Regions from separate parts of the Neobacillus sp. genome, predicted to be linked through region 1. Evidence: a T-box and tRNA genes for the amino acid it is inferred to sense, from the RefSeq annotation. Region 1 holds a T-box; the other holds one or more tRNA genes.
The links. A T-box is a leader RNA that pairs with one kind of tRNA and senses whether it is charged. The one in region 1 lies ahead of RTR43_RS08235 (valine--tRNA ligase), so its partner is inferred to be a tRNA-Val.

Region 1 (7,366 bases):
ACCAAAATATGACACTTTACTTTTATAAATAAAATATAAATTAAAAGAAATAATGACTTGATTTAACACATAACTTAAAACAGCATATAGGACAGCCAGCAAGAGTGCATGCCTATCGTGGGCTAAGTTTGGTCCAGTCTGACCGCCAAGTAAGTAATAGACCATTCCGCTGACGAAAGAAACAATGAAAAACATAATCAAATTTAGCGGCAGACGAAATAATTGACCATTTTTCAGGACCCTTAGTTTTATCAGTAAACTAATAACCGCAGCCTGGGCAAAGACAATTTCGACAAATAAGCCAAATTTTAAAAAGGTCGCTAATGCAACCCATTGAATTAAAAAGATAAACATCTCATTGATGACAATTGGCATCGACGCAACAACCAATGTTAACAGCAAAAAGGCAAAAATATTCATCCAATTGCCGGAGAAGTGTGGAGGACTATAGTGATAGGTAAACCATAAACCTGCTGGAACCATCAAAAAGAAAATCAGAAAAATAGTTCTTTGGACTTGCGGTTTTACAGCCATCTGACCCTCCCCCTCTCCGATAAATTATTATTAATTCAAGATATAATTATTTTATCAAATAATAAAAGGCTTGTCATAAAGAAATCGACTTATTTTTCAAATTTTTACATAAAGTTCAACTAACCATCTGTGGAGCGCCTTTCACAGCCACTGATGGTTAGTTGTTAACAGGTAGTTGGATTCCCATTACCTTTACTTTATTAGTTTCTCTTTACACTGATGTGGGGATCGTCCTGCTTGATAATACGGGATAAATGCGGTTTGACTTCCGAAATAAAATAGAGAGAACCCGTAATCACTAACATCTCTTTTGCATCCAGGTTTTGAATCTCCTCTAAAAGATAGGATTCCCAGCTGTCGACAGCCAATTTGTTCGATGATTGACTGATTTTCAATAAATCTTCTGCTGCGGCAGCACGTGGAAAATCAAAGCTGACAAACGAAATTTGATCAGCGATTTTATCGAGGTTAGCAATCATTTTGTCGAGCTTTTTATCCTTTAAAGCAGCAAACACAATCTGGATAGAACGGTCAGAATATCGGGAAGCTAATTCATGGACTAAGGCTGTTATTCCTTCATCATTATGGGCCCCGTCAATAATAACGAGCGGATTTTCAGAGAGAATCTCAAATCTTCCCGGCCAATATGCCTTTTTTAACCCTGCTTGGATTGCTTCGTCCGTAATGTTGAACAAGCTCTCTTGATTTAAAAATTGCGCTGCACTGACAGCAAGTGCTGCATTCTCAGTTTGATGCTGGCCAATCATACTGATTTCAAGCTTTTCCATAGTTTGTGATACAGTATGTAAAGTAAAAATCTCACCAGTATCAAGTGACTCGTGTGAGCTAATCGAAAACGCCTCGTTTAAGCGATAAAAGGGCGCTTTTCTTTTCGCTGCCTGTTCTTCAATCACATTACTGGCACCAGGATGTTTGACAGCTGTAAAAACGGGCGTGTTTTCTTTAATGATTCCAGCTTTTTCAAAAGCAATTTCCTCATATGAATTCCCAAGGATATTCGTGTGATCAAGGCCAATGTTTGTAATGATAGAAGTTAATGGATGAATAATATTAGTGGAATCAAATCGTCCACCTAACCCCACCTCAAAAATTACCAAGTCCACCTTGCTATTATTTGCAAAATAATAGAAGGCCATAGCAGTAATAACTTCGAATTCAGTAGGGCCGCCAAGCTCTGTTTCCTCTAACTCATCCGCTAATGGACGAATGACATTGGCTAGCTTTAGAAGTTCATCATCAGTAATCGGTTTCCCGTTCACACTAATCCGTTCGTTAAATTGCTCAATATAAGGAGAGGTAAAGGTGCCGACCGTATATCCTGCGGACTCGAGTATCGAACGGAGAAAAGTAACCGTTGAACCTTTTCCATTTGTTCCGCCGATATGGACCGTTTTTATTTTTGCTTCCGGATGGTCAAGCCTATCCATCATCCATTCCATCCGTTTTAAACCTGGTTTAATTCCCAGTCTTAACCTTGCATGAATCCAGTCAAGGGCTTCTTTATATGCAGTAAACATCCGTTACACCCCATCTGTTTTGACTTGATTTTTTAATATTTTCTTCTAAAAAAAGATTTATTATTTGATTCGCTGATAAAAGAGATTCGCTGATAATATCAAAAATTCGCTGATAAACTGTGCGGATTCGCTGATTTATGACTAAAAACCGCAGATAAATTGGCATTTACAGCAAAATTGCATCTTTCAGACAGGATTTTGATTATTTTCTCAACGCGAATTAATAGGCGAGACGAATCCTTTGCCGGATTCGCCTCACCTAACTGTTTAACCTTTTAATTCGTTAATCCGTGCTTCGACAATGCTTCTTTTTTCGAGATAATCCTTTTCCTTGCCACGTTCTTCAGCAACAACACTTTCTGGTGCTTTTTTCATAAAGCCTTCATTGCCTAATTTCTTCTTAACTCTGTCTACTTCTTTATTTAATCGGTCCCATTCTTTTTCAAGACGAGCAATTTCTTCGTCAATGTTAATCAAGTCTTCAAGTGGAAGAATGATTTCCAAGCCTGAAATAACAGCCGTCATTGCTTTTTCAGGAGATTGAATGTCTGTACCCATTTGCAGTTCCTCCGGGTTACAGAAGCGTTCAATATAGCTACGGTTGTTCTCAATCGCCTTTAGAACCTTTTCATCCTTTGCTTTAACGAGCATTTTGACTTTCTTGCTCATCGGCGTGTTTACTTCGGCACGAATGTTTCGTACAGACCGAATCATTTCCATGAGAAGCTTCATTTCTTGTTCGGCTTCGTCATCGGAAAGCTCATGTCTAACCTCCGGCCATTTTGCTTCGGTAATCGATTCGCCACTATGAGGGAGGTTCTGCCAAATTTCCTCGGTGATAAATGGCATGAACGGATGAAGTAAGCGCATCGTTTGGTCTAACACGTAGGCTAGAATCGAACGAGTCGTTTTCTTAGCTGCTTCGTCTTCTCCATAAAGCGGCAGCTTCGCCATTTCAATATACCAATCACAGAAATCATCCCAGATAAAATTGTAAAGCGCACGGCCAACTTCCCCAAATTCATAGCGCTCTGAAAGCTTCGTCACTTGTTCAATCGTTTCATTTAAACGCGTTAAAATCCACTTATCGGCAACTGACTTTTCTCCGCTAAAATCAATATCCTCGTAAGTCAGGCCGTCCATATTCATTAACGCAAACCGGGAGGCATTCCAAATTTTATTGGCAAAATTCCAGGTAGCTTCAACCTTTTCCGTACTATAGCGTAAATCCTGGCCAGGTGAACTACCTGTCGATAGGAAGTACCTTAAGGCATCGGCACCATATTTATCAATGACATCCATTGGGTCGACACCATTGCCAAGCGATTTACTCATTTTCCGTCCTTGCTCATCACGAACGAGGCCGTGGATGAGAACATCTTTAAATGGACGCTCACCTGTAAACTCAAGGCTTTGGAAAATCATTCTCGATACCCAGAAGAAAATGATGTCATAGCCCGTAACAAGTGTACTTATAGGGAAGTAACGCTTATAATCAGCTGCTTCCGTGTCAGGCCAGCCCATTGTGGAGAACGGCCAAAGAGCGGAACTAAACCATGTATCTAAAACATCTTTGTCCTGTTCCCAATTTTCTAGGTCAGCAGGTGGCTCGTGATCAACGTATACCTCGCCTGTTTCTTTGTGGTACCAGGCAGGAATTCGATGTCCCCACCAAAGCTGTCTTGAAATACACCAGTCACGGATATTTTCCATCCAGCGCAAGTATGTTTTTTCAAACCGATCAGGAACAAAATTTACTTTATTTTCTTTATCCTGCAAGGCAATGGCTTCATCAGCGAGCGGCTGCATTTTAACAAACCATTGTGTTGAAAGGTATGGTTCCACAACCGCGCCGCTCCGTTCAGAGTGGCCCACGGAATGCATATGGTCTTCAATTTTGAAAAGAATGCCTAGTTCTTGTAGGTCCTTAACAATTTGCTTGCGACACTCGAAGCGGTCAAGGCCTTGATACTTGCCAGCCTTTTCATTCATTGAGCCGTCTTCATTCATAACAAGAACGCGTTGAAGATTGTGACGATTGCCGACTTCAAAATCGTTCGGGTCATGGGCCGGGGTAATTTTTACCGCACCAGAGCCGAATTCCATATCAACATAATCATCGCCAACAATCGGAATTTCACGGCCAACGATTGGCAGAATAACAGTTTTACCAATTAAGTGCTTGTAACGGTCGTCTTCCGGATGAACCGCAACAGCTGTATCCCCAAGCATCGTTTCTGGACGAGTTGTCGCAATTTCAATCTGTCCAGAGCCGTCTGCCAATGGATATTTCATATGATAAAACGCACCTTGAATATCTTTATAAATAACTTCGATATCAGATAAGGCAGTTTTCGTGGACGGATCCCAGTTAATAATGTATTCCCCGCGGTAAATGAGGCCTTTTTTATAAAGGGTAACAAATACTTCACGAACCGCATCAGATAAGCCTTCATCAAGAGTGAAACGCTCACGGCTATAATCTAAGCCTAAGCCTAGTTTTGCCCATTGCTGGCGAATATGAGCGGCATATTCTTCCTTCCACTTCCATGTTTCCTCGACGAATTTTTCCCTACCAAGGTCGTAGCGGCTTTTACCTTCACTTCGCAGTTTTCCTTCCACCTTTGATTGGGTAGCGATTCCGGCGTGGTCCATTCCTGGCAGCCAAAGAACATCAAAGCCCTGCATTCGCTTCATCCGGGTGATAATATCTTGCAGGGTTGTGTCCCAAGCATGACCTATATGAAGTTTTCCAGTAACATTTGGCGGTGGAATCACGATTGTATACGGCTGCTTGCTCTCATCATCTTTTGCTTCAAAAAACTTCCCTTGTAACCACCAATCATAACGACCTTTTTCAATCGATTGCGGGTCGTATTTAGTTGGCATCGTTATTTCCTTTGTTTCCATCTAAAATTCCTCCTTTTATTGTGCTCAAAACCTAATCTTGGAAAGAGATTTGAATATGAGCTGTACACCAACATAATAAAGGCGGTGTGAGCAAAGCTTAGCCACATCTAATTCATAGTGAATAATGTATATTTTTACTCTACGATTAGATAAAGCGCTTCGTTTTTGCGGCGCACCGCCCCTTTTCCACAGAAAAACAAAAAACCCCAATCGTCATAAAAGGACGAATGGAGTTTGCTTCGCGGTACCACCTTTTTTCCAATCAACAAAAATGATTGGCTCTTAACTAGGATAACGGATTTCATCCGTCTTCCATTACTAGGATCACTGGATCCGTTCGCAGAAGAAGCTCTTGGGCGACCTTCTGATGTGCCTCTTAGGAAATTTTCCAGCTAATAATTTCCCTCTCTTTAAGTAAGCTTAGCATCATACTCTTCCCTGTCTTTGCTTATTTTTTAAATTATATTGTTATACTACCGAAAAAAAGGGTTAGACGTCAATCATGATGACCAAATTTCTTTTATTTTATACTATATGTAAGTTTTAAGGGGAATTTACAAATATTTAGAATATATATAGGTAGATGTCGAAGTTGAATGAGGAGGTTTTTCGGGTGAGGGGGAATTTTCAAAAATACAAACACCGACCCTGGTTTAGAACGATTCGGAGATTTTGCGGACAATTTATTGTACCATTTATTATTTTTCAATTCCTACGAACAATCTTTTTTCCAACCGTTTTTGATGTATTATTATTATCCTTTTTTATCGCCATCGCCGTTTCCATCTATTTTGAAATTATATAAGGAGCCCTTGTTGCAGTTAATCAAGCTGCTGCTGGGCTCCTTCTTTTTTCTGCCGTTGCTGGGCTTCAATTTCCGTCATTCTCATCACGGTATACTCGGAATTTTTCAGATGCCAATAGCGGTGCTGCAGCTGTCTCACAAATTTTAATTCATTTTTGGGGCTCTGCTTTCGATAATATTTTTCTGTCGTCTTGATGATGGGGATTGGTAGAGCTAAATAACTGTAGAACAACAATTTCTCATCTTCTTTAAACGGAAAGTATTTAAAGTAATGATACATCCATTCAATAGTCGTGTCATTTCGCTTCGGATTCGTATCGAGGGCTCGTGAAATATAGGGCAGGAGATCATGAATCGGTGAACCATAACGGGCATTTTCAAAATTGATAAAAAAACCGTATCCCCTGTCATCATACAGAAAATGCTCGGATGATAATTTCCCGTGAATGATCACCATTCGCGCCTTCTCAGCTTCCTTCGTGCTCTCATACCATTCTTCAAATTTTGTTTTCGAAAACTTTAGCGCCTGGCTAATTTCATTGTAATACAGGCAAAATAACAATTCGAACGGGGACATATACGTCTTTCTTTCACATTCATCAGCGAAGCCATCAAGGAATTCCTGCTGTTTTTCCAGTTGTTGAATTGTCTTTTCATAATGCTCTGTTCGTTCTTCATTGTTTACCGTAATTTCTTTGGCAGAAAGAGTGTGAAGCCTCGCTAATTCCCGGAACAGCTGTTGGTTTTTGTGCTCGCGATCTTCCTTTTGATCATTTGGCATCCATGGCATTAGATAGTAAAGGTTGTTATCGTATAAAACTGCATACCTGCCGTCCATTGTAGGGTAAATCGGAACAATCCGGTTAAACCCTTTTTGGTAGAGAAGATGAACATGACGGACGAAATCGGTCCCTATTGTTGGATCAATTTTTTTTAAGGCAAAGGTTCCTTTATTTGAATATACTTTTTGGACAATACCGATATCTTCAACAAAGTAGGGCTCGACAAGATAATTCTTTAAAATTGGGGCGATGGCTTCTAATCGATTGGAGTCATTCATGAAAACTCATCTCTCTTTCAAAAAAGAAAAACTGTATCTAAACGAAGCTGAGCTGGTTAAAGAAACCCGCTCAGCTTCTTTTTGAACTATTATTTTTTTGCAAATGTTGCAGGGATGTATAATACTTGCCCTTCATAAATGTCTTGATTGAGTTCAAGATTATTCACGCGGAGGAGATTTGGAACTGTTACATCATAACGCTCGGCAACTCCATCGAGAGTATCACCTTTTTGCACGATACAAACCTTCAATTTCGCATGAGCAGAACTTTCATCCTTGCGGGCAAAAAACTCTGTCAACGTCATGCTCTTCTTTTTCCCAGATAGCTTTTTCTTTACCTTTTTTATCACATCATCAGAAGAGGATGAACTCTCTTCTAAAATCGTTACCTCTTCTTCAAAATGTGGATTTGGGACCGATTCTTCTTCAAGTACTACTTTATGCTCCATTTCAATTGGTTGACTGCTCTCACTTCTAGCCTCTTGGAGGTCCCATGCAGGCTCGTAGTCTTCTTCTTCA
Region 2 (7,366 bases), on a different contig from region 1:
TGTACGCTTCAAGAAGATATTAATTTTCCATCAAACAATAACTATGGGAAGGATGACTGGGGAAAAGACTTATTATTTGCTAGATACTATGAAGCAATTAACGCAGGTTTATATCAAGATAGTAGATTGCTTAAACAGATATTAGTAAGAACAAATAATCATGGTCAAGATAAACCAGCATTAATGGATAAAAGGATATATCAAGGTACATTAGCTACTAGATTTGATTTAGAGAATGTGTGGGATTTATAAGTGAATTTAGTAAGTTATGCTTATTCTGGAAAATAAGGTAATCTATAAGGGTTAAATTATTAAAATTATTGAGGATGAAGTTAATGGCTGGCTATATATTTAACTTGGATAGTGATGAATCCCTAGTTTATTGTATTGAAAATGGTGTATATGGAACTAAACTAAATATCCCAGATAATAAAATTTGGAGAAAAGAACATGAGGGTACTTTTGCTGATTATCTTAGTATGAAAGAAGGAGACAATGTTTATTTTTTTAGGGATAGAATGATTTATGGCATTGGGGAATTAATCAATTTTGGATTCGATTGCAAATATTTGAATTTCCCTAATGCTGACTTGCCAATAAAAGTAAACTTTTTTGATGTAAGGGATTCAATGTTATTGAATGTGAATTCTGAAAATGTTAATAATCGATGCATCTGTACTTTTCACCCTGCACCCCACTTTTTTAAGCAGGGAGTTGACATGGATGATGTACTATCTTCAAATCCAATTAATTTTAGAATGTTAAGGGCATTTTGGAAAGCTAGCTTCATAAAAATAGATGATAAAGAAAATAAAGCATTAAGAGATATAATTTTGAAAAGAAATGAAGAGTTCATTAATAAACCAGTTGGGGTTTTTAAATCTGTAATCGACTCAATTATCCATATAGCATCAACTGTTAATGAAAGTTATTCAATCACATCGAAAAATTTGTTGTCATTATGCTCTAATGGTTATCTATTAAAACATGAAATGGCAATTGAAGCGGGGATAATAGATATAATTTCACAAGGTATGGTCTCACCGTTTGGAAGATGGGATTATGTTTCTAGGCAAGTAATCGCTTCACCTTTTAAACCTATAGATTATATGGACAGAATGGATGTATTTGGGTATAAATACATTAGAAATTACGATACAATATCCAAATACTTAATTATCGAAATTAAAAAAGATAGCGGTACTAAGGATGCAATTGACCAAGTTATGAAGTATGTTGACTGGGTTAATCAAGAATATGCATATGGCGATTACTCAATGATAAACGCTTTTTTAGTGTGTAGCAATTTTCCACAAGAGGTAATTGAATATAGGAATAAGGTATGTATTAGAAACTATGTAAAAGGTAGAAGACCTGTAATTTCAGATGAATGGTCGAATGTAAGATTAATTAAATATGAGTTTGATACTAATAACAAAAAATTAAATTTTAAAGAAATTAATTAGAATAAAGCCAACAAAGGGGAATAAATAATGAAGTGGAAACTTGTAAACATGATATTACCTGTCATCCTTTTATTTGTAACGTCTGCATGCTCCCCCACAACGAAAAGTACTACTCAACCAGAATCGCAAAAAGTAGAGGAAATAGTGGATAATTCACAAAAAGAAAAAGAGTTTCAACAAGCTTTACAGGAATATATTGATGAGAATTTCGGCATAAAAGGGTTGGAAACCTCATGGTATTCAAACATTAAGGGATATGAGGTACATATAGAAAAAGAAACGGTAGTGAAGGTAAGAACGGACTTAGCTATAGAAAATACTAAAATTCAAGGTTTGACAGGAGCCTTTTTGGGCTTTCTAAATGACAAAACAAACACATATAGAGCGGATAAAGTAGTATTGGTTGATATGAATGGAAATATTATATTAGAGAAAGAGACAATACTTAAACCATAGGGTAGGAGTAATCTCAAAGATTTCCTTGGTGAAAACAGGTGGGATAGACTGAGAGATATCTAGAAGTATAGCTTTTAGAAAGTAATATTACATGTAGGAAATATTTTTTGTTAAACATAGTATCGGCACGTTAATGAAGGGAAATGCATTATTCTTTTAGGAAACTACATTTTGTTTTTCAAATTACGAGGTGGTTAAATGTCATATATATATTCTGATTCGTGGACTGAACAACAAATATTTGATGTGGCAGAAGAACTTGTCGGAAAGAAACTTGGAGATTTAGATAAATCGGGTTGGTTAAAAAAGAAAAAGGATAAAGGCTGTATTGGAAATATGATTCAAGCTGACTTTTTCGGAATTCCGGCAAACTCAATCAAAGGTTCAGATTTTGTACATCATCACATCGAATTGAAAGTAACACCTATTCTTAAGAAAAAAAAGGTTGGATTCAGCTCTAAAGAGCGTCTTGTTCTGGGAATGATTAACTATATGGAAGATTATAAGATTCCATTTGAAGAAAGTGTTGTAAATAAAAAGGCACAAAGCATGCTTTTAATTTTTTACCTTCATGAAGAAAACAAACCTGTTGAAGAATTTAAAATAATTAAGACTGCACGTTTTCAATTACCTAAATATGATGAGCCACAAGTTCGATTAGATTACCAATCAATTATTGATAAAATCCAGCAAGGTGAAGCTCATGATATTAGTGAGAAACAACAGAAAATATTGGGTGCATGCACGAAAGGCCAAGGAAAAGGAAAAGACCTTGTTAAACAACCCTTTTTTAAAGAGAAAGCAAAATCACGAGCATATTCTTATAAAGTTGGTTACATGTCTGCTTATTTTAGAAATTTAGCTACACCTGAGCAGGTTGAACATATTGATGTTCCGCCTCAGAAATGCTTCCTTGATACAGTAACTGAAACCTTAGATAAATATAAAGGAAAAACTGATGAAGAAATCCAAAAAATTTTACAAAAGAAAGTAAAAGGGAAGAGTAAGCTATTCAATTTAATTGGTTTCATGTTTGGTACTAAAGGAAATCTAAATCATACTGAGGAGTTCTTGAAAGAAGGATATGCTATAAAAACTGTTCGTGAAAGACTGGATAAGACTAAGAATCAAGATATGTCATTTCCAAATCTTGACTTCACTGAAATAGCAAATGATGAATTTGAGGAATCTACTTGGTATGGATGGTTTGCTGAAACAAAATATATACTTACAGTGTGGGATGAATACGAGAGTGGTAAAAACATTTTTGTAGGATATAAAATTTGGGTTCCTGACGAAGAATTACTTAAAATAGCCTCTAAACTATATTATCGAATAAAATATATGCTAGATATGGACTTAATTAAGGTAAAAATTAATGAAAAAAAAGGCAAACACGGTGAATGGAAGGATAACATACCTGGAAGAAAAGCAGACTATCCACCATTTCAAATTCGTCCAAAAGGTTCTGGTGAAAGTGTATTTGTAACATTACCTAACGGTTTAACATTAAAGAAAAAATGCTTATTCATTAATAAAGAATATATAAGAAAGATTATCGGGATAATCTAATTGGAACACAAAATGTGAGTGCCTTTCTTTTGTTTTATTGCATGGTGTATTCTATTTACGAAAGTTATTGTTGACCAATTCAACCGACCACTTTACAATAGTAAATGTAAACACTAGAAGGTTAGTGGTCAGTTGTTCTAAAAGAATTTGTAATTCCTAAGAAACCTATATATATCATGACTTTTCTACTCAGCTGGGAGAGCGCAACCTTGACAGGGTTGAGGTCGGGGGTTCGAACCCCTCACAGGTCATCATTATTCCTAACATCCATTGGATGTTAGGATTTTTTGTTGTTTGTAAACTAATGTTAGGACATTTGCAGATCTGTTTAACATGAAATATTCTATATAATTTTTAAAATAACAAGAGCTGTAATCATATGATCACAGCTCCAAATTTTATTCAGATTCACCAACGACTGTGAATCTTTCATTAATATGCTGAGGATTTTCAATTTCATTCAGAACGGCTATTGCATAGTCAGCATAGCTGACGTAGCTATCGCCTTTTGAATTAACCAGTAGGTTATCTTTTCCTGTTTGATAGGCTCCAGTTCTTTTTCCTTCAGGATCAAATACTGCAGAAGGACTGATGAATGTCCATGTTATATCTGTTGTTTCCTGTAATTCTTGGAGATTTCGTCCCTGACCTTTTGCTGTTGGTTTAAACATATCAGGAAAATCAGGTGTGTCGATGACCTTAATCGTTTTGTTTTCATCTACATAAAGACTACCTGCTCCTCCGACAATAATCGCTTTTGTATTTGTTCCTTTAAGCGCCTCAATGAGAGCATGACCAGCGTCAACATGAACTTGCTCTTCACCTAGTGGAGCACCAAAAGCATTCACTACTACGTCAAACTGCTTTACATCGTCTGATGTTAGGTCAAATATATTTTTTTCAATCACTTGTACACTTTTGTCCTTAAGTTTTGAACCGTCTCTTACAATGGCTGTTACTTGATGTCCGCGGTCGACTGCCTCTTTCAAAATAAAACTACCTGCTTTGCCACTAGCTCCTATAATGGCAATATTCATTTTTTTATCCTCCTTTTGGTTAATTGTAACAATAATAGTTACAATTTGGTGGTGAAAAAATCTCTTTATTCAAAGAGATCATGTAATATGTCATCAAGTGTTTGCCTAGCTAATTCATTTTCCATCGCGCTCTGAGCACACATGAATTTGTTTTCAAGTGTTGCTTGAATATTTCTACCCACTACACAATCAGGATTGGGGTCTTCATGCATGGCAAAGGTTGTTTCAGCTTTTCCTTGAACCGCTTTATAAATCTCCAACAAAGTAATATCGATTGGGTCTTTTGTAAGATTAACTCCAGGAACTCCTGCCTGTGATGTTAACAGTCCAGCTTTTTTTAGCATACTGCTTATGCGTCGGATGACGACTGGATTCGTATTAACACTACTCGCGATGAAATCTGAAGTGGCTCGAGGTTGAAAGGATGCTAATGCCAGAATATGAATCGCAACAGCAAATCGACTATTTTTCATAGGAACACCACCATGTAACAATTATAGTTACAAGTAATATTGTTTGTCAAATTATTTATTTTTATACAGGGAAATTACAAAAAAAATTCATCCTTAACTTACAGTTGAATGATGAATTCAGCTTCATCCTATTATGAATAGGCTAGTCCAATCTTCGATCACAAATTTCAAATAATGGGCACTTCTCACATATCGGGGTTGCTTTGCAATGCACCTTCGCATGTTCAACGAGAAGAGCATGGAATTCATTATATAATTTCACCTCGCTAGGCAATACTTTTTCAATTTGTTTTCTAAAGGCATCGTATGATTCAGGCATATTATTTCCTAGGCGGTAAAAAATTCGCCTTGCATATGCGTCCACTATAAAAATGGGAGTATCAAATGTATAAAGCAAGATAACATCAGCCGTTTCCCGGCCGATCCCCTTAATACTTAACAGCTCATTTCGCAATGGAAGCCTATCCACTTTTTTTATCTTATGGATATCATAATCATAGGTTTTAAACCATTCCATATATGCCTTTATTCGCTTTGCTTTAATATTGAAAAAGCCGCTTGGTCTTATAAGTTGGGCAAGTTCTTCAATGGGTAATTGGGCAACCCCTTCAGGATACAAAAAGGGTTTAATATTTATTAATGCCTTGTCCACATTGGACCAACTTGTATTTTGAACGAGTATGGAGCCTATCATCATTTCAAACGGTGTCTCAGCTGGCCACCAGCCTTGAGGACCGTAGTGTTCAAATAATTGGTTGTAAATCAATTGATAATCGTACTTCATTTAATCACCGATTTTCTTCCTATGCCTATATTCGCTTATGCGGATATGAATTTTTGGAGAATTTTTTAGTAGAGAACACGCCATAAATAAAAAGTTGCATATGCTTGCCAATTCGCCCACTTTAATGAAAGTTTTAAGAGCTCTTCTTTTGAGGGCTTTTTCTCTGAACTGGTAAGATGCTTGATGGCGTTATGCAGTCCGACATCATCAATCGGATAAGCCGAAGTAAATCGTAAGCAGCGCATTAACACGTAATTTGCAGTCCATGGACCAATCCCGCGTATTTTGGTTAAACTTTTTTCCGCTTGATTAAGGTTTTCCATTCTCGATAATTTCTCCTTCGTTAATTCCCCGTTGGCCATTAATTGGGCAATGCCAATAATATATTCACTTTTTTTTAAGGTCATTTTAATATCAGCTAAATCTGCAGGTGTTAATGGAGCGATTTGTTCGTAGGTCGGAAAAATCCAATAGTTCTTTCCATTCCATTCGATCGAATCGCCAAACTTTTCGACAAATTGTCTTTTTAAGGTGTAGGCGAATGCTAGATTAATTTGCTGCCCTAAAACTCCCCAGCAGAGGGCCTCAAATAAATCGGGAACGCCAATCACTCGTAATCCGTAAAATTCTTGGACGGGCTTTTTAAGAAGCGGGTCTGCTTTTGCCATTGCGTAAAATGGTGTTAAATCGCGATCAAGATCAAACCATTCACGAATGTACCTTACAACCTCAGCCAGCTCCGTCTGTTTATGCGGTCTTGAATCTCCTAAAAACTGAACAATCATTTGATTACGTTCATTTACCTGTAACTGTACTAAGAAACGCATTTCTCCAAGGACTATTACCCTGGTGATAATTTCGTTTTCGACTTCAAACATACATTCCTTTTTGTTGCGTTCTAAATAGCCGAGATTTACTTTCATATTAAAATCGACTGGCAACTCCATCACAATATCATCATTGAGTTTTTGCCAACAGTCATTTGTGTTCTTTACATCTGCCACGTTTAATCCTCCTAATCAATTTCTATTATTATCACAAAAATTAATTTCGTGATCTTGCTTCTTTATTCTGTAAAACCTAATTTTTCAATGAAATCGGGTTATATTGATAATAACAAAAAACTGGAGGGAGTCACCATGGTTCAAGATATTCAATCCCGTATACAAAGTTTAGATTGGGAAGCAATTCAAAAAGAATTAGATGAACAAGGTTTTGTTAAGCTGCCCCCGATTTTAACGGAAGAAGAATGCGAGTCTTTCATAGAACTTTATAATGATGAACAGTCGTACAGGACGACCATCAATATGACAAGATACCGCTTTGGTAGCGGAGAGTACAAATATTTTTCTTATCCCTTGCCTAAGTTTGTTCAAGGGTTACGAGAATCGTTTTATCCAGAGCTAGCCAAAACAGCAAATCGTTGGTTGGGGTTTTGAAAAAGTCAGAACAGTATCCGAATACACTTGATGATTTTTTAATGACATGTGAAGAAAAGGAGCAAACGAGACCAACACCATTAATCTTAAAATATGAACAAGGTGGATTCAATTGTCTGCATCAGGATCTATACGGGGA

Region 2: it encodes a tRNA-Val, which carries the amino acid that the T-box ahead of RTR43_RS08235 (valine--tRNA ligase) is inferred to sense. The anticodon was not compared.

Annotation. Positions count from the first base shown of each region.
Region 1 covers NZ_DALZYO010000011.1:34,958-42,323, forward strand. The annotation lists gene RTR43_RS08225 (sensor domain-containing diguanylate cyclase) at 1-534, opposite strand, end outside; gene RTR43_RS08230 (bifunctional folylpolyglutamate synthase/dihydrofolate synthase) at 735-2,072, opposite strand; gene RTR43_RS08235 (valine--tRNA ligase) at 2,340-4,982, opposite strand; T-box leader at 5,199-5,436, opposite strand; gene RTR43_RS08240 (hypothetical protein) at 5,596-5,787, shown strand; gene ysxE (spore coat protein YsxE) at 5,804-6,847, opposite strand; gene spoVID (stage VI sporulation protein D) at 6,937-7,366, opposite strand, start outside.
Region 2 covers NZ_DALZYO010000012.1:48,981-56,346, reverse strand. The annotation lists gene RTR43_RS08965 (hypothetical protein) at 1-252, shown strand, start outside; gene RTR43_RS08960 (PDDEXK family nuclease) at 336-1,466, shown strand; gene RTR43_RS08955 (RNA-binding protein) at 1,494-1,922, shown strand; gene RTR43_RS08950 (Sau3AI family type II restriction endonuclease) at 2,121-3,494, shown strand; tRNA gene RTR43_RS08945 (tRNA-Val) at 3,673-3,745, shown strand; gene RTR43_RS08940 (NAD(P)-dependent oxidoreductase) at 3,893-4,531, opposite strand; gene RTR43_RS08935 (Rrf2 family transcriptional regulator) at 4,597-5,004, opposite strand; gene RTR43_RS08930 (endonuclease III domain-containing protein) at 5,147-5,788, opposite strand; gene RTR43_RS08925 (DNA-3-methyladenine glycosylase family protein) at 5,854-6,735, opposite strand; partial or broken gene RTR43_RS08920 (2OG-Fe(II) oxygenase) at 6,928-7,366, shown strand, end outside.